2 regions of the Bacillus sp. T3 genome follow, and region 2 is predicted to be linked to the other one. Evidence: predicted binding sites of a transcription regulator. Region 2 holds the regulator's gene; the other holds the start of a gene.
What was found. The regulator CtsR, encoded in region 2, represses protease genes until heat stress. The targets are predictions, from matches to a motif close to ATGGTCAATAAAGGTCAAACA.
Positions count from the first base shown of each region.

Region 1 (9,615 bases), 950 kb from region 2:
TGGAAACTGCAATTAATTTTTCATGAAGATTTAAAAGCTCGTCCAGCTCCTTGCTTCTTTTTATTGTTTCATAGCTTAACAACCCAGTTTTAGTTGCCTCTAATATCATTTCAATTCGTTTGCTTTCAATTAAATATAAGAGCTCCTCACGAGTTTCAAACATCTTCATATTTGTCACCTCATAAGATTTTGGTTATATTTTACCACTTATTTATCAAAAATAATAGGCATTTTGTCATACTAGTCTAAATATTTCGGCAAACATTAAATTGAATTGCATATAGTAAATTATAGCTAAAAACAATTGTATCTAACTTCTCTGTTCATCCATATACTGATATACAACATCTCCACCTCTTAGGGCTGTACCGCGGAAGTGCTTAAAATCCTCACGTTTTACTAAGATCATTCGTACTGTCAAAAAATCAGCCTTGTTTACAAAATATTCATTTAGCTCTTTGTTTTTTAGTTTTTCAAACATATCCTGAATTGTTTGCTCATTCATTGTTTATCATCACCTGCTAAACATTTGTAATCTATTATATTAATACTGATGCATTATTAATAAGCTTAATTAAAGCGAACAAGAAAGTCCATTATTTATATTATTTCCATATTCGAAGAATATTTACATTACATAGAAAAATGTTGAAACATAGCAATCGTGAAAAAACATTGTCGAATTTCTAAATTTCACCAAAAAATATTCTGAAAAATCCTTGAAAATCATTTACGAATGGGAAAAAGTAGTGCAAACTGTTAAGTAACATAAATTTATAGGCAAGGGAGAGAGGTAATTTGAAAAGAGCAAAAGTTGGTAACGTGATTGAATTTAGAGAAGGCTTACAAGGTATCGTTGAAAAAGTTAATGAAAATTCAGTAATCGTCGATTTAACATATATGGATAATTATCGTGACCTCGAACTTGATCAAAGAACAGTTGTTAACCATAAAAACTATAGAATCATTAAAGATGCCGCCATATAAGCAGATTTCTCTGCTTCATATGGCGGTTTTATATTTTCTGTACATCGATTAACCTGGTCCAGTGCATGCACTGAACCCAACCACAAATTTTATTCCATTTATTCCAACAGTTACGAAGAAAACTAAAAAACGGGCAAAAAAAAACTACAAAAAAACTTTGTATTTTGGTACCCTAATAGAGCGAACGGTAAAGGTGCATAATTACATTATATTCTGTAAAAACATAGGTTATTTAGAAAGGAGGAGAAGGATGATCAAATCTGCTCTTGATCTTCGATTCATTAGTGGATTCCTACTAGCACATATACTCATGTATTTTACCTTCTCTGATAAGGATGTTTTTTGGTACTTTTTCACCGCTACCATGCTCCTATTAATTTGCTTTGTTGTTGCAAAAGATAAATTAGATGACAAATTGTCTGTCTTTCGATATTTAATGATTGGAATCCTCTCAGGCTTGCTTCTATTTTTTCTATTTTGGATTGGGAATCAGCTAATTGAGTTTTTTGGAATTCCAGTAAAAAGACAAATTACAATCCTATATAGGCGGTTTGGACCTGATTTATTTTGGCATTACCTAGCCCTAATATTAGTGGTTGTACCTGGTGAGGAAATTTTTTGGCGCGGCTTCATTCAAAAACGACTACTTACATACACATCGAACGGGATCAGCATCGTTGTATCGACGCTGATGTATGCATCCGTACACCTTTATTCTGGACAATTTATGCTTCCGTTTTCTGCATTTATTGCCGGGTTACTTTGGTCTTGGCTGTATGCATGGAGAAGAAGTATCCCGCTTGTGATTGTATCTCATTTAATTTACGACCTATTGTTATTTTATATAATGCCTTTTCGCTAAGCAGACTTTTGAAAAAGTCTGCTTTTTCTGTTATATGCCAAAATCCCCTTTATTCCTTTAAAGGCTTCATCCATAACAAAATAATAAAGACAAGACTAAAGTAACCAAATAGGGGGTATAAGTAGGAAAGTAGCTCACCATACTCTACTAAACTAATAAAATACGTGCTAATAAAAATACAGCAAATAATCGCAATACTTGGCAGGGAAAGATAATTTCGGAGTTGACGTTCTAGACCAAAAACATTGCCAATTACCGATGTGAAAATTTCCCCATAAATAATGAAAACGTAAATCCAGTACAGTCCTGAAGCAATATTTTTCACAATAATCGCCATTGGTACCTCATAGGTTTCTACCTGTGGAAGCATAATCAAAACGAAGTGACCGCATAATAAGATTAATGTTAAAGCAATCCCCCCGAGCATCCCTCCCCACTTGACCGTATCATCATCTTGAATTTCAGTTGCAACTGGGACTAAAACAGCTTGGGCAAGAAATAAATTAAAGGCTGCATAAGAAAATGGTGTAACAACAGCTTTCCACCCATCAGCTATGTGTGGGATGTACATTAACTGTTCAGTGAACTGTGGAAGCTGAACCGATTTGAACATTAAAAAAATACTAAATGATATCATCAATGGTACAACAAATATATTCACAACGAATAGCCCTCTCATACCAATTAAAAGGACGAGAATGGACAAGCAAATCGTTACAATCAGGCCAACTGTTTTCGGCAAATTTAATTGTTCTTGGAAAACCGCCCCTGCCCCTGAAAGCATAACAGCACAGACTCCGAGAAGCATTAGCAGAGTCATTATATTTATTAGTCTCCCAAAAAAATGACCAAATAAATATTCATTAAACTCCTGATAAGAATGAGCCCCGACTTTAGCCGATAACCTTAATAACTTGGAGCCGAGGAAAATTAATAATAATCCACTGATTAGGATCCCAATAAATCCGAAAAAACCAAATCGAGAAAAGAATTCAAGTATTTCTTTACCTGTGGCAAATCCTGCACCTACCACTGTACCGACATAAACTGCTGCAATTTGAAAGGCTGCACTCCATTTTGACTTCAACTCATTCTCCCCCTCTTATCCATTTATATGAAAAGAAGGACAAACAATGACGAGCTTTAATAAGATTGCCAAGGAAAAATTTTGACTGTGTTAAAGAATGATGTTGATTTGAGTAATCTGTTGATTGGAGTGGAAGGTGCGAGACTCCCCGCGGAAAGGGAGCACCTTCAGCGGAAAATCAACCACCATAATTTTAGAAACAAAATACTTGAAAGTCAGAAAAGGTCAAAGTATAATAAAGTCACAAAAGGTCAAAGTTAGTCAAAATCAAACATTTTTTTAGGAGGTTATGCATAATGCTTTGCTACAAATGTCAATCCAACGAAGCAAACATTCAAATGAACATTACAGTCAATGGTCAGAAAAAGCATTTCCTCTTTTGTGAGGAATGCTTTACAAAGGAACGTGAAAAGATTGGGAATCCTTTTGTAAATGGAATGAATGGGTTTAACCACCTCCCATTAGAGGATTTTCTGCAAGGCTTTTCCGGAAATCATTCAGAGCCACCCAGTATTCAACAACCAAATAAAGATAGTAGGCAAAATAATGGCGAAGGCTTTATTGATCAGTTCGGCCGCAATCTAACTCAATTTGCAAAGGCTGGTTTGATTGACCCTGTAATTGGTCGCGATCAAGAAGTCGCCCGCATTATGGAAATTTTAAATAGAAGAAATAAAAACAACCCGGTGTTAATTGGTGAACCAGGTGTTGGTAAAACCGCAATTGCGGAAGGCCTTGCTTTAAAGATTGCGGAAGGCAAAGTCCCAGCGAAACTGCTAGGTAAAGAGGTTTACTTACTTGATGTAGCCTCACTTGTTTCCAATACTGGTATCCGTGGACAATTTGAAGAACGGATGAAAAAGCTAATCAGTGACTTGCAGCAACGAAAGAATATCATTCTCTTTATTGATGAAATTCATCTTTTAGTCGGGGCTGGTTCTGCGGAGGGCTCCATGGATGCAGGAAATATCCTTAAGCCAGCTTTAGCTCGTGGCGAACTCCAAGTCGTTGGAGCAACAACGTTAAAAGAGTACCGTAAAATTGAAAAAGACCCAGCATTAGAACGACGCTTCCAACCTGTATTAGTGTCTGAACCATCATTAGAAAAAGCAGTGGAAATCTTAAAGGGGATTCAAGGAAAATACGAGCAGTATCACAACGTTTCTTATACAGATGAGGCAATTGAAGCTTGTGTAACACTCTCTCATCGCTACATTCAAGACCGATTCCTTCCAGATAAGGCGATTGACTTAATGGATGAAGCAGGATCCATTTTAAACCTAAATTCCGATACTATACCTGATACAACCCAAATCCATCAACGCCTTAAGGATATTAGCAAGGAAAAAGAAATTGCCTTAAAAAAGGAACAATATGAACAAGCAGCTAAGCTTCGTGATGAAGAAGCAAACCTTGAAAAGCAATTGACTCAAACAGAAAATAGCAACCATGAACATTCGGTCGTGAATGTACAGCAGATTCAAGCAATTGTTGAGAAGAAAACTGGAATTCCTGTAGGAAAGCTACAGGAGACTGAGCAAAGTAAGATGAAGCATTTAGAGGAAAATCTTTCAAGCAAAGTGATTGGCCAAGAGGAAGCCGTGAAAAAAGTAGCCAAAGCGATTCGTCGAAGCCGTGCTGGTCTGAAACCAAAGCACCGTCCAATCGGCTCTTTCCTATTTGTTGGACCAACTGGAGTCGGTAAGACCGAGTTAACGAAAACATTGGCACAGGAGTTGTTTGGTTCAAAAGATGCGATGATACGGCTTGATATGAGCGAATACATGGAAAAGCATAGCGTATCTAAGATCATCGGTTCTCCTCCAGGTTATGTTGGTCATGAAGAAGCAGGACAACTCACAGAGAAGGTTCGTCGCAATCCATACAGTATTATTCTATTGGATGAAATTGAAAAAGCTCATCCAGATGTACAGCATATGTTCCTGCAAATCCTTGAGGATGGTAGATTAACAGATAGCCAAGGACGAACAGTCAGCTTTAAGGATTCTGTTATTATTATGACTAGCAATGCAGGTATTGGCCATAAAACGATTGAGGTCGGCTTTGGAAAGAGCACAGCCATTACAGAATCAAGCATTCTTGATTCATTAGGCTCCTTCTTCAAACCAGAATTCTTAAATCGTTTTGACAGCATTATCGAATTTAGATCATTAAACAAAGATCAATTACTAAACATTGTTGATTTAATGCTTGATGAATTACAGCAAGTTATGAGTGAACAAAACTTGAATTTAACGGTTACATCTGAAGTGAAAAATAAGCTTGTTGAACTTGGCTATCACCCTGCTTTCGGGGCTCGACCACTTCGTCGTGTAATCCAAGAACAATTAGAAGACAAAATCACCGACTTAATTTTAGATGAAACACATGCAGAAAATCTAATTGCCTTAGTCGAAGGTCAGGATATCATTGTAAGATCAAATTAAATTACAAGAGGACCATCGATGGGGAAATATTCCCTTCGATGGTCCTCTTTTGTTTCTTTCATTATAGCTTGTTGTCGTCGACTGACTGGAGCCATTCGTCAATTTCATCAATAACCGATTGGACACAACCATCCTCAAATGGTGAAACCAAATTCGCTTCTGCTACTAACTCAGTAAAGGATTTGCTTCCCCCAAGCTTACAAATCTTTAGGTAGTCCGCCCACGCATCGTCCCAATTATGTCTTGACCGCTTCCAAAATTGGAAGGCACAAATTTGCGCTAGCGTATAATCTATATAATAGAATGGAGAATTATAAATATGAGCCTGCTTCTGCCAAAATCCTCCGTTTTCCAAATAACTCAGTCCATCATAGTCTTTATGAGGTAGATATTTCTTTTCTATTACTCGCCATGCCTGGTTTCGTTCTTTAGGTGAGACATTCGGATTTTCATATACCCACTCTTGAAATTCATCAACCGCGACTCCATAGGGGAGAAACAACAATGCACCACTCAAATGGGCAAAATGATATTTCTCCGTATCCTCCTTAAAGAATATGTCCATCCATGGCCAAGTAAAAAACTCCATACTCATCGAATGAATTTCACATGCTTCATAGGTTGGCCAGTAATATTCTGGGATATCAAATTGTCTGCTTAAATACACTTGAAAAGCATGACCTGCCTCGTGTGTTAGCACATCAATATCACCTGACGTGCCATTAAAGTTAGAAAAAATAAACGGCGCCTTATAGTTTTCAATAAAAGTACAATATCCCCCACCGGCTTTGCCTGTTTTTGCAACGAGGTCCATCAAATGGGATTCAGTCATGAATTTGAAAAATTCGCCTGTTTCTGGCGATAGCTCATTGTACATTTTTTGACCATTTTCAATAATCCATTCAGGGCTTCCCTTTGGAGTCGCATTTCCTGTGTGAAAAATGATTGGCTCATCATAATATTTTAATTTTTCGACCCCAATTCGCATACGCTGTCTGTCCTTTAGCTTTGTAGCGAGCGGAACAATATATTTTTCAACCTGTTTACGGAACTTTGCCACCATTTCCGAATTGTAATCCGTCCTGCTCATCCGATCATAGCCTAGCTCAACAAAATTAGAATAGCCTAAAGCCTTAGCAATTTCCGTTCTGACTTTGACTAAATCATCGAAAATTTGATCCAACTTTGCTTCATTGTCAGCAAAAAATCCAAAGCGAGCCTCATTGGCTCGAATTCTCATACTCTGATTAGGTGATTGAGCAAAAGGCTCTAGTTGAGGCAGTGTTCGTTCTTCCCCATCAAAGTGAATTTTTGCAGAGGCAATTAGTTTCGTATATTCACTTGATAGTTTGTTCTCCTGCTGCAAAAGAGTAATGATTTTAGGATCGAATGTTTTAAGCTGGGTCTCTGCAAGGGCAAACACCTGCTTCCCCCATTTTTGTTCTAGCTCTTTTCGATAGGGAGATTGAACTAATGCCTGATAATAGCTAGTCACCAATTCTTCTATCTCGGGATCGATTTCATCAATATAGTCCTGCTCATTTTTATAAAACTCATCATTTGTATCAATAGAATGACGGATATAGCACAGATTAAACATTGTACTAACATCATCGCGAATCTTATTTATTTTTTTGATTGAGGTGATTTGGTCTTCCACTGATGCGGCTTGTTGAAATTGAGTTAGCTCCTCTTGGAACGTTCTTTTAATCTCTGATAAATTTGGACGGGTATATGTATATTCAGTAAAATTCATTTCCTCAACCTCCTCTATAGTATAGTATGTAAAAATGCCAATAAATAAGAAAAAGCAGCCGAAATGACCGCTTTTTAATATTTCCCTACTGATAAACCAAGCTTCTTTAATAAATCAATTACCTGGTCTTTTTCACTATCGCTCAATACAGACATAATTTCATTAATTCTTTGTTCATGCTCAGGAAAGATACTTTCAATGAATTGCTTACCTTCTTCGGTGATTTGAGCATACGTAACGCGCCGATCATTTGGACAGGCTACTCGTTTTAAAAGCCCCTTTTGCTCAAGCTTATCTACTACATACGTAATACTCCCACTTGCCAAAAGGATTTTACCACCTATTTGTTGTAGCGGCTGATCCCCCTTATGATACAGAAGCTCCATCACGGCAAACTCTGTTGGATTTAACCCTTGGTCAGCAATAAACCGTTTCAAATGCTCGTTTATTGCTTTATATGAACGCGAAAGAACAATAAATAGTTTTAACGATTGATTAATTTGATCTGAACTCATCTTGTCTTCATCCTTTATTAGAGAAAAATTAAAAATCTTGAATTCAAAATAATTATATAAAATTAGGTACGGACTGTCAATTGGAGTCCCTAATTTATCCATTTATTTAAACAAAGTAATTCAAATTAACCAATATATTTTGTAAGATACTATATGATAGGAAAAAATCCATACTAAACTTATTTACTGGGAAGAGGCGACACAATGAGTCAGCAAGCAATATCGGTTTCGAACAGCACCACACAGTATGAAGCAACAACCTATAAAATTTTAATTCTCCTTGGTGTGTGTCATTTATTAAATGATTCTCTTCAATCCGTTGTACCTGCAATGTTTCCAATTTTGGAGAAATCAATGGGATTATCTTTTACACAATTGGGTCTAATCGCCTTCTCATTAAATATTGTAGCTGCACTTTTGCAACCCGTTTTTGGAATGATTTCAGATAAAAAGCCAAGACCTTACACTCTTCCGCTCGCTCTGACCTTTACGATGATTGGCGTCACTGGTTTAACCTTTGCACCACGGCTTGAATTAATCATGCTCTCGGTAGCCTTAATGGGTTTAGGCTCAGCCATTTTTCATCCTGAGGCATCAAAGGTTGCTTTTTGGGCATCAGGTCCAAAACGTGGCCTAGGACAATCTATTTATCAGGTTGGCGGTAATACTGGTCAAGCATTGGCTCCACTTATAACCGCAGCCATTCTTGTTCCATTAGGACAACGCGGCGCATCCTGGTTCATCCTTGTGGCGGCGCTTGCCGTTACCTTACTCTATTATATTTCGGTATGGTACCGTGCAAAACTCGATGTCGTAAACAATCAAATAAAAAATAAGAAACAGTCCTCAGCCGGTACCCCTACTAACCCTTATCCTAAAGCTGCTTGGGTAGCCCTAGTGTTCGTGCTCTTATTAATTTTCGCAAGGTCCTGGTATATTTCAGGTATGACCAATTATTATGCTTTTTTTGCAATAGAAAAATATGCGCTCACGATTAGAGAGTCTCAAATATTCACCTTTACCTTTTTGCTAACAGGTGCTGCAGGGACACTATTTGGCGGACCGCTTGCCGACCGATTCGGGAAAAAGAAACTGATCTTTGTGTCCTTACTAGGATCAGCACCGATAACCCTTCTAATTCCATACGTTCCGAGCTCAATCGCTTTATTTTTGCTCGCAGTATCAGGGTTTGTTTTAATGACCAGCTTTTCGGTAACCGTTGTGTATGCTCAGGAATTATTCCCTGGAAAAATCGGAACAATGGCAGGATTAACTGTTGGTTTCGCATTTGGTATGGGAGCAATCGGCTCGATTTGGCTTGGCCATTTGGCAGATACATTTGGATTAACAACAACAATGACCATGATCGGCTTTTTACCCTTACTGGGAATTCTCACCACCTTCCTACCGTCTGATCAAAAGCTAAAGGAGCTATACACTAGATAAAACGACGAAAGGATGGGGTAATTACCCCATCCTTTTTATATTTTATTAATACGCTCAAATAGCTCTGCTTTTTCTTCAGGAGATAACATATTTTCCGCCATTGGAAATAGTACATTTTCTTCCTTAGCAAAATGATCCGTAAGGGTTAAGTAAGCATTTTTTATTAGCTCACTGTATTCCTTCATCTTCTCTACACTAAGCTGATCGCGATTTTCCTTTGTCTTTTCAAAAAAATTACCAATGAAGGATTTGGCCATATCATGCTCGTATTCCATTACAGCAATCGGACCCATACCCACTCCAAGATAATTTTCCATCATTTTAAATAAAACCTGTTCTTCTCGTTCAGAATGGGGCTCCAATTCTTCCATAAATACCTTCACAGCTTGTTTTAATTGCTTGAATGTCTCGTCAGGATTTTCTTGCTCAGCAATTTTTGTGCATAGTGCAGATAGACCGTGTAACTTTTCTAAAAGAGGGATATGCTCAGCTTTTAATTGAGCTAAGCCCTCGCT
Region 1 covers NZ_CP137761.1:3,710,542-3,720,156, forward strand. Annotated here, with positions in the region: gene RGF10_RS18965 (aspartyl-phosphate phosphatase Spo0E family protein) at 1-169, opposite strand, end outside; gene RGF10_RS18970 (hypothetical protein) at 311-505, opposite strand; gene RGF10_RS18975 (YkvS family protein) at 799-987, shown strand; gene RGF10_RS18980 (CPBP family intramembrane glutamic endopeptidase) at 1,238-1,849, shown strand; gene RGF10_RS18985 (YkvI family membrane protein) at 1,899-2,936, opposite strand; gene RGF10_RS18990 (ATP-dependent Clp protease ATP-binding subunit) at 3,233-5,383, shown strand; gene RGF10_RS18995 (M3 family oligoendopeptidase) at 5,445-7,139, opposite strand; gene RGF10_RS19000 (MarR family winged helix-turn-helix transcriptional regulator) at 7,214-7,654, opposite strand; gene RGF10_RS19005 (MFS transporter) at 7,859-9,100, shown strand; gene RGF10_RS19010 (hemerythrin domain-containing protein) at 9,136-9,615, opposite strand, start outside.
Region 1: a site for CtsR is predicted at 3,148-3,168, ahead of RGF10_RS18990 (ATP-dependent Clp protease ATP-binding subunit). Genes of this name have one in related genera too.

Region 2 (9,615 bases):
TATGCTGTTCTTTTAATCGTTTCACTAATTGATCCGCAAGTAATGTCACGATTTGTTTCAAATGTAGTCTCTCAAGAGCATGGAATACGATAATCTCATCAATTCTGTTCAGGAATTCTGGACGGAACGCTTTTTTCAATTCCTCCATCACTTTCCCTTTCATATCTTTATAGTCTTGAGCTCCATCCTGGATATTAAAACCAACATATTTATTACGCTTTAAAGCCTGAGCTCCAACATTGGATGTCATGATTAAGATCGTATTACGGAAATCCACCGTACGCCCCTTTGAATCAGTTAAACGACCATCCTCAAGCACCTGTAATAAAATATTAAAAACGTCTGGATGCGCTTTTTCAATTTCATCTAGTAGGATAACAGAATAAGGCTTCCTACGAACCTTTTCTGTCAATTGGCCGCCTTCTTCATAGCCTACATAACCAGGAGGTGAACCTACTAATCTTGAGGTTGAATGCTTCTCCATGTACTCAGACATATCAATCCGAATCATCGCATCCTCATCGCCAAACATCGCTTCTGCTAAAGCACGGGCAAGCTCTGTCTTTCCTACACCAGTAGGTCCAAGGAAAATAAATGAACCAATCGGACGTTTTGGATCCTTTAAACCAGCTCGTGCACGTCTTACCGCTTTAGAAACAGCAATAACTGCCTCTTCTTGACCGATAACACGGGAATGTAGAATCTCTTCTAAGCGTAACAATTTATCTGTTTCAGTTTGTGCTAATTTAGAAACCGGAATTCCCGTCCAGTTCGCAACAACGGTTGCAATGTCCTCTACCGTTACTTCACTATTTTCTTGACCCTGCTTTTCTTTCCAAGTTTTCTTCGTTTCTTCCAATTGCTCACGCAAACGTTGCTCTGAATCTCGAAGCGAAGCAGCCTTTTCAAATTCTTGACTTTGAACAGCTGCATCCTTTTCCTTACGAACCTCTTCTAACTTAACCTCTAATTCTTTTAAATTAGGAGGAGTTGTATAAGAACGAAGGCGAACCTTAGACCCTGCTTCATCAATTAAGTCAATTGCCTTGTCTGGTAAAAAGCGATCTGGGATGTATCTGTCTGATAAGGTAACAGCTGCCTCGATTGCTTCATCTGAGATTGAAACGCGATGATGCGCTTCATAGCGATCCCTTAAACCTTTTAATATTTGAACCGACTCATCCGCAGTTGGTTCATCAACACGGATTGGTTGGAAACGACGCTCTAAAGCTGCATCCTTTTCAATATATTTACGGTATTCATCAAGAGTTGTAGCACCAATACACTGTAATTCACCACGGGCTAAGGAAGGTTTTAAGATGTTAGAAGCATCGATTGCACCCTCTGCCCCACCTGCACCTATTAATGTATGAAGCTCATCGATAAATAAAATAATATTTCCTGCCTGACGGATTTCATCCATTACCTTTTTTAGACGATCTTCAAATTCACCACGATACTTTGTACCAGCTACAACGGTACCCATATCCAATGTCATAACTCGTTTATCGCGAAGAATCTCAGGTACTTCATTGTTAACAATTTGTTGGGCTAACCCTTCAGCTATAGCCGTTTTACCTACTCCAGGTTCCCCAATTAATACAGGATTATTTTTAGTCCGTCTGCTTAAGACTTCGATAACACGCTGGATTTCTTTGCTTCGACCAATTACTGGATCAAGACTACCTTCTCTTGCAATTGCAGTTAAATCCCTAGCAAGACTGTCTAATGTTGGTGTATTAGCATTAGCTGCAGCACCACCTTGCCCACCGCCTGCTTCATTGCTTCCAAGTAATTGAAGGACTTGCTGTCGTGCTTTATTAAGACTTACCCCTAGATTGTTCAATACACGTGCGGCAACGCCTTCTCCCTCACGGATTAAACCGAGCAAAATGTGTTCAGTTCCAACATAGGAATGACCTAATTTACGAGCTTCGTCCATTGATAATTCAATGACCTTTTTAGCACGTGGAGTATAGTGAATCGTTTGGGATGCCTCTTGTCCACGGCCGATAAGGTTCTCAACTTCTTTCTGAATCTTTTCTGCACCTAGTCCGAGTGCATATAGCGCTTTAGCAGCAATCCCTTCTCCTTCTCGAACAAGTCCTAATAAAATGTGTTCTGTACCAATATTGTTATGACTTAACCGTATTGCTTCCTCCTGGGCTAGGGCCAACACCTTCTGTGCTCTTTCTGTAAAGCGTCCAAACATCATATCTCTTCCTCCTAACTCTTCATTGTATCTAGTTTTAATCTTTCTCTTATTAACGCAGCACGCCGAATATCTCTCTCATTAGGTCTTAGAGGTCCTCCTGCATACTGCTGTAAGAAACCTGGTTGAGTTAAAATCATTAATTCATTTAATATAGTTTTAGGAATGTTTTTTATTAATCCCATATCAATTCCTAATCTAACATCAGATAAGCATTTTGCTGCTTCTTTAGACTCTAAAATTCTGCTGTTTTCTAATACTCCGAGTGACCGGAATACCCTGTCTTCTAATTCTATGTTTAATGTTTTTACTAATGCGTCTCGAGCATTTCTTTCCTGGGAAATCAATTGTTTAACTACGCCCATTAAGTCCTCAACGATATCTTCTTCAGATTTTCCAAGCGTAATTTGGTTTGAAATTTGAAAGATATTACCTAATGCTTCACTACCTTCACCATAAATTCCCCTAACCACTAAACCTAACTGATTAATAGCTGGAATAATTCGATTAATTTGCTGTGTTAACACAAGTCCAGGTAGATGCATCATAACTGACGCCCTTAAACCAGTCCCAACATTCGTTGGACAACTAGTTAAATAACCATACTGTTCATCAAATGCATAGTTGACATTTCCTTCAATCCAATCATCCACGACATTTGCAATCGAAAGTGCTTCAGTTAGTTGCAACCCAGGAAATAAACATTGAATTCGAATATGGTCTTCTTCGTTAATCATAATACTGATTTCTTCATTTTCAGATAACAAGCAAGCACCGTTTACTGCTTGGTTTGCTAAATGAGGGCTGATTATATGCTTTTCAACTAACACACGTTTTTGTAATGGCTGAAGCTGTTCCATTTTTAATAACTCAAACTTGCCTAGTTCGGTTAAAGGATGTTGTTGCGTCATTTGCTCAATTGAAGAAATGACTCCATTTGCTTCATCAAAAGAAAACAAGGTTGGAAAGGTGAACTCATTAAAATTTCGAGCTAAGCGAATCCGTGAACTCATAACAATGTCTGAATCCGGCCCTTCTGCACTCATCCATGAGCTGACAGCTTGATTAATAAATCTTTCTAATGACAAGCTATTCACCTCCCTCATGGCTTTGTTTCATATTACTTTCAAGAGCACGTATTTCATCTCTCACTTGGGCAGCCTTTTCAAATTCCTCATTAGCGATTAATGCTTTTATATGTTCTTTTAATTGTTCAATTTGTTTACGAACTTGAATGCTTCCACCAATTCTTTTTGGAATTTTCCCAAGATGGTCAGTATTACCACTATGGACCTTTTTCAACAAAGGTATTAGTTGATCTTTAAAAGCCTCATAGCAATTTGCACATCCAAATCTTCCAGCTTTGACGAATTGTGGGAATGTCATTGAACAGTTATTACATTGGATAATTTCTTGAGATTTAAATGCCTCTTGTGGGGATGGCGTAAACTTTGGTTCAACGTTTAATAAACCAGCAATTAAATTATTAATTGAAAAACCAGGCGCTCCATTTAGCAGAAACATCTCTCCCTTTTCTTGAGCGCATTTCTCACAGATATGAAATTCAGTTTTTTCACCATTGATTATTTTTGTAAAGTGGAGCGTTGCTGGTCTTTGATTACATTCAGGGCAAATCATTCTTTCACCTCTTCAGCCGCTTTATTTATACTTAAGAGTGGTCAGCATCGCTTTTAGCATCCTAGCTCGCAATTCATCTCGATACGGGAGCTCGATATATAAGACAGAACGGTCAATAACACTTAACATAATTTTTGCTTCTCTATTCGTAATGATTTCCTCTTCAACTAGGCGATAGATGACATCCTCCGCACTACTTTGAGCGATATTCGTCTTTACAAGTGAGATCAAGTGGTCGATCAAATGAACATAATCATTTGTCTGGACTTTAATAATACGTATATATCCGCCACCGCCTCTCTTACTTTCAACTACATATCCTCGTTCTACCGTAAAGCGAGTGTTAATAACATAATTTATTTGGGAAGGAACACATTGAAATTTGTCGGCAATTTCATTTCTTTTTATTTCAACTATTTCTTCTTCACTTAACTCTAATACCGTCTTTAAGTAATCTTCAATTATGTCGGAGATATTTCTCATCAAACCTCCCCCAATCATCTGACTTTGACTATATTTGACTTTGATTATACATGATAGACATATAAATTTGCAATTAATTGAACCATTAAACTATTGTTTCCACTTTGCTACTTCTCAAACTAAATTTTAGCTTTTTGTTCCCATTTATCACAAAATATATTCGCTAATAATTTTAGATAAAAATAAAAAAGAGCAGCACACACAATCATAGCGCTACTCTCCTCATTTCATACTTTATTCAATATAAATCATTTTTTTGGTCATTCCACCATCAATGATTAAATCAGTTCCATTAATAAAATCATTTTCATCATTTGTTAAAAAGAGACAAGCTCTCGCAATATCCTCCAGGTTTTCCTACTCGTTGAGACAAATGCTGTTGATGATCCAATTCACTTAATTTTGAGTAATCTCCTGTTTCAATCCACCTGGAGAGATTGAATTCACTTTTATTTTATATTTGCTAAAAGATGCAGCTAATGCATGAGTAATTGCCACAATCCCTCCCTTTGAAGCGGCGTACGGTTCGGAGTTAGGTTCCGACATATAAGCACGAGTCGATGATATATTGATAATCGTTCCGCCATTTTTGTTTTGACACATATATTTCGCTGCTTCCTTTGCTGCAATAAAAACACTTCTTAAATTTGTATTGATAATGTCATCCCATTCTTCTAAGGACAGTTCAAAGGGGGATTTAAATGAACCCCCTTTTCCTGCGTTATTGATCAATATGTGTAGGCTACCAAAGACATCTACTGTCTTTTCAAATAGTTGTATTACTTCATTCTCATTTCTTACATCTGTGTTAACAAACATGCAGATGCCACCACTTTTCTTGATTCGTTCTTCTACTAACAAACCTTTTTGTTCATTTTTATCTGCAATAACAACCTTTGCTCCTTTTAATGCATACTGTGATGCAATAACTTGACCAATACCATTAGCGGCGCCTGTTACAATCACTACTTTATTGGTGAAGCACATAGTTTCCCATCCTTTCTACCAGACACTACCTTTAATATGTTTATAACCATTTTATATCATCACTCATAACAGATTCATAATTTTTGAAACGCAAAAAAACAGCCAAATCGGCTGTTTTCTATCTTGTGCCCGGCAGCGTCCTACTCTCACAGGGGAGAGCCCCCAACTACCATCGGCGCTGAGAAGCTTAACTTCCGTGTTCGGTATGGGAACGGGTGTGACCTTCTCGCTATCGCCACCAGACTATTTAACTGAGAAAATTCATTCTCTCAAAACTAGATAATGTAGAAGAAGAAAAACTTTTTTTGGTTAAGTCCTCGATCGATTAGTATCAGTCAGCTCCACATGTCGCCACGCTTCCACCTCTGACCTATCAACCTGATCATCTTTCAGGGATCTTACTAGCTTGCGCTATGGGAAATCTCATCTTGAGGGGGGCTTCATGCTTAGATGCTTTCAGCACTTATCCCGTCCGCACATAGCTACCCAGCTATGCCTTTGGCAAGACAACTGGTACACCAGCGGTGCGTCCATCCCGGTCCTCTCGTACTAAGGACAGCTCCTCTCAAATTTCCTGCGCCCACGACGGATAGGGACCGAACTGTCTCACGACGTTCTGAACCCAGCTCGCGTACCGCTTTAATGGGCGAACAGCCCAACCCTTGGGACCGACTACAGCCCCAGGATGCGATGAGCCGACATCGAGGTGCCAAACCTCCCCGTCGATGTGGACTCTTGGGGGAGATAAGCCTGTTATCCCAGGGGTAGCTTTTATCCGTTGAGCGATGGCCCTTCCATGCGGAACCACCGGATCACTAAGCCCGACTTTCGTCCCTGCTCGACTTGTAGGTCTCGCAGTCAAGCTCCCTTGTGCCTTTACACTCTACGAATGATTTCCAACCATTCTGAGGGAACCTTTGGGCGCCTCCGTTACTTTTTAGGAGGCGACCGCCCCAGTCAAACTGCCCACCTGACACTGTCTCCTACCCCGATCAGGGGTATGGGTTAGAATTTCAATACAGCCAGGGTAGTATCCCACCGATGCCTCCACCGAAGCTGGCGCTCCGGTTTCTACGGCTCCTACCTATCCTGTACAAGCTGTACCAAAATTCAATATCAGGCTACAGTAAAGCTCCACGGGGTCTTTCCGTCCTGTCGCGGGTAACCTGCATCTTCACAGGTACTATAATTTCACCGAGTCTCTCGTTGAGACAGTGCCCAGATCGTTACGCCTTTCGTGCGGGTCGGAACTTACCCGACAAGGAATTTCGCTACCTTAGGACCGTTATAGTTACGGCCGCCGTTTACTGGGGCTTCGGTTCAAAGCTTCGCTTGCGCTAACCTCTCCCCTTAACCTTCCAGCACCGGGCAGGCGTCAGCCCCTATACTTCGCCTTGCGGCTTTGCAGAGACCTGTGTTTTTGCTAAACAGTCGCCTGGGCCTATTCACTGCGGCTCTTCTAGGCTTTAACACCCAAAAGAGCACCCCTTCTCCCGAAGTTACGGGGTCATTTTGCCGAGTTCCTTAACGAGAGTTCTCTCGCTCACCTTAGGATTCTCTCCTCGACTACCTGTGTCGGTTTGCGGTACGGGCACCTTTTATCTCGCTAGAGGCTTTTCTTGGCAGTGTGGAATCAGGAACTTCGGTACTATATTTCCCTCGGCATCACAGCTCAGCCTTTACGGAAACGGGATTTGCCTCATTTCCAGCCTAACTGCTTACACGCACATATCCAGCAGTGCGCTTACCCTATCCTCCTGCGTCCCCCCGTTGCTCAAACGATAATGAGGTGGTACAGGAATATCAACCTGTTATCCATCGCCTACGCCTTTCGGCCTCGGCTTAGGTCCCGACTAACCCTGAGCGGACGAGCCTTCCTCAGGAAACCTTAGTCATTCGGTGGATGGGATTCTCACCCATCTTTCGCTACTCATACCGGCATTCTCACTTCTAAGCGCTCCACCAGTCCTTACGGTCTAGCTTCAACGCCCTTAGAACGCTCTCCTACCACTGACATCGTAGATGTCAATCCACAGCTTCGGTGATACGTTTAGCCCCGGTACATTTTCGGCGCAGAGTCACTCGACCAGTGAGCTATTACGCACTCTTTAAATGGTGGCTGCTTCTAAGCCAACATCCTGGTTGTCTAAGCAACTCCACATCCTTTTCCACTTAACGTATACTTTGGGACCTTAGCTGGTGGTCTGGGCTGTTTCCCTTTTGACTACGGATCTTATCACTCGCAGTCTGACTCCCACGGATAAGTCTTTGGCATTCGGAGTTTGTCTGAATTCGGTAACCCGATGAGGGCCCCTAGTCCAAACAGTGCTCTACCTCCAAGACTCTTACTACGTGAGGCTAGCCCTAAAGCTATTTCGGAGAGAACCAGCTATCTCCAAGTTCGATTGGAATTTCTCCGCTACCCACACCTCATCCCCGCACTTTTCAACGTGCGTGGGTTCGGGCCTCCAGTTGGTGTTACCCAACCTTCACCCTGGACATGGGTAGATCACCTGGTTTCGGGTCTACGACCACATACTAATTCGCCCTATTCAGACTCGCTTTCGCTGCGGCTCCGTCTTCTCAACTTAACCTTGCATGTAATCGTAACTCGCCGGTTCATTCTACAAAAGGCACGCCATCACCCATTAACGGGCTCTGACTACTTGTAGGCACACGGTTTCAGGATCTCTTTCACTCCCCTTCCAGGGTGCTTTTCACCTTTCCCTCACGGTACTGGTTCACTATCGGTCACTAGGGAGTATTTAGCCTTGGGAGATGGTCCTCCCTGCTTCCGACCGGATTTCACGTGTCCGGCCGTACTCAGGATCCACTCAGGAGGGAACGAAGTTTCAACTACAGGGTTTTTACCTTCTTTGACGGACCTTTCCAGATCTCTTCATTTACCCCGTTCCTTTGTAACTCCATGTTGAGTGTCCTACAACCCCAAGAGGCAAGCCTCTTGGTTTGGGCTATGTCCCGTTTCGCTCGCCGCTACTCAGGGAATCGCGTTTGCTTTCTCTTCCTCCGGGTACTTAGATGTTTCAGTTCCCAGGGTGTGCCTTCAATACCCTATGTATTCAGGTAAAGATACCACTCCATTACGAGTAGTGGGTTCCCCCATTCGGAAATCTCCGGATCAAAGCTTACTTACAGCTCCCCGAAGCATATCGGTGTTAGTACCGTCCTTCATCGGCTCCTAGTGCCAAGGCATCCACCGTGCGCCCTTTCTAACTTAACCTAAAGGTTAATTCTCTTATTATTAAGAGAGAAAAAACTAATGTGGTGTTTCTTGTTTTCTTCTTTTACGATTATCTAGTTTTCAAAGAACGAAAAGATACAGAGGAATTGCTCCCTCAAAACTAAACAAACAAAGCGGTCAACAGTACAGACCAGAAGGTCTGCATTCCGATTGTCTTTACGACAATATCCTTAGAAAGGAGGTGATCCAGCCGCACCTTCCGATACGGCTACCTTGTTACGACTTCACCCCAATCATCTGTCCCACCTTAGGCGGCTGGCTCCTTACGGTTACCCCACCGACTTCGGGTGTTACAAACTCTCGTGGTGTGACGGGCGGTGTGTACAAGGCCCGGGAACGTATTCACCGCGGCATGCTGATCCGCGATTACTAGCGATTCCAGCTTCATGTAGGCGAGTTGCAGCCTACAATCCGAACTGAGAATGGTTTTATGGGATTGGCTCGACCTCGCGGTTTCGCGACCCTTTGTACCATCCATTGTAGCACGTGTGTAGCCCAGGTCATAAGGGGCATGATGATTTGACGTCATCCCCACCTTCCTCCGGTTTGTCACCGGCAGTCACCTTAGAGTGCCCAACTAAATGCTGGCAACTAAGATCAAGGGTTGCGCTCGTTGCGGGACTTAACCCAACATCTCACGACACGAGCTGACGACAACCATGCACCACCTGTCACTCTGTCCCCCGAAGGGGAACGTCCTATCTCTAGGAGTGTCAGAGGATGTCAAGACCTGGTAAGGTTCTTCGCGTTGCTTCGAATTAAACCACATGCTCCACCGCTTGTGCGGGCCCCCGTCAATTCCTTTGAGTTTCAGCCTTGCGGCCGTACTCCCCAGGCGGAGTGCTTAATGCGTTTGCTGCAGCACTAAAGGGCGGAAACCCTCTAACACTTAGCACTCATCGTTTACGGCGTGGACTACCAGGGTATCTAATCCTGTTCGCTCCCCACGCTTTCGCGCCTCAGCGTCAGTTACAGACCAAAGAGCCGCCTTCGCCACTGGTGTTCCTCCACATCTCTACGCATTTCACCGCTA
Region 2 covers NZ_CP137761.1:61,096-70,710, forward strand. Annotated here, with positions in the region: gene clpC (ATP-dependent protease ATP-binding subunit ClpC) at 1-2,215, opposite strand, end outside; gene RGF10_RS00385 (protein-arginine kinase McsB) at 2,227-3,300, opposite strand; gene RGF10_RS00390 (protein-arginine kinase activator protein McsA) at 3,302-3,850, opposite strand; gene RGF10_RS00395 (CtsR family transcriptional regulator) at 3,872-4,333, opposite strand; partial or broken gene RGF10_RS00400 (SDR family oxidoreductase) at 4,568-5,320, opposite strand; rRNA gene rrf (5S ribosomal RNA) at 5,448-5,563, opposite strand; rRNA gene RGF10_RS00410 (23S ribosomal RNA) at 5,626-8,561, opposite strand; rRNA gene RGF10_RS00415 (16S ribosomal RNA) at 8,757-9,615, opposite strand, start outside.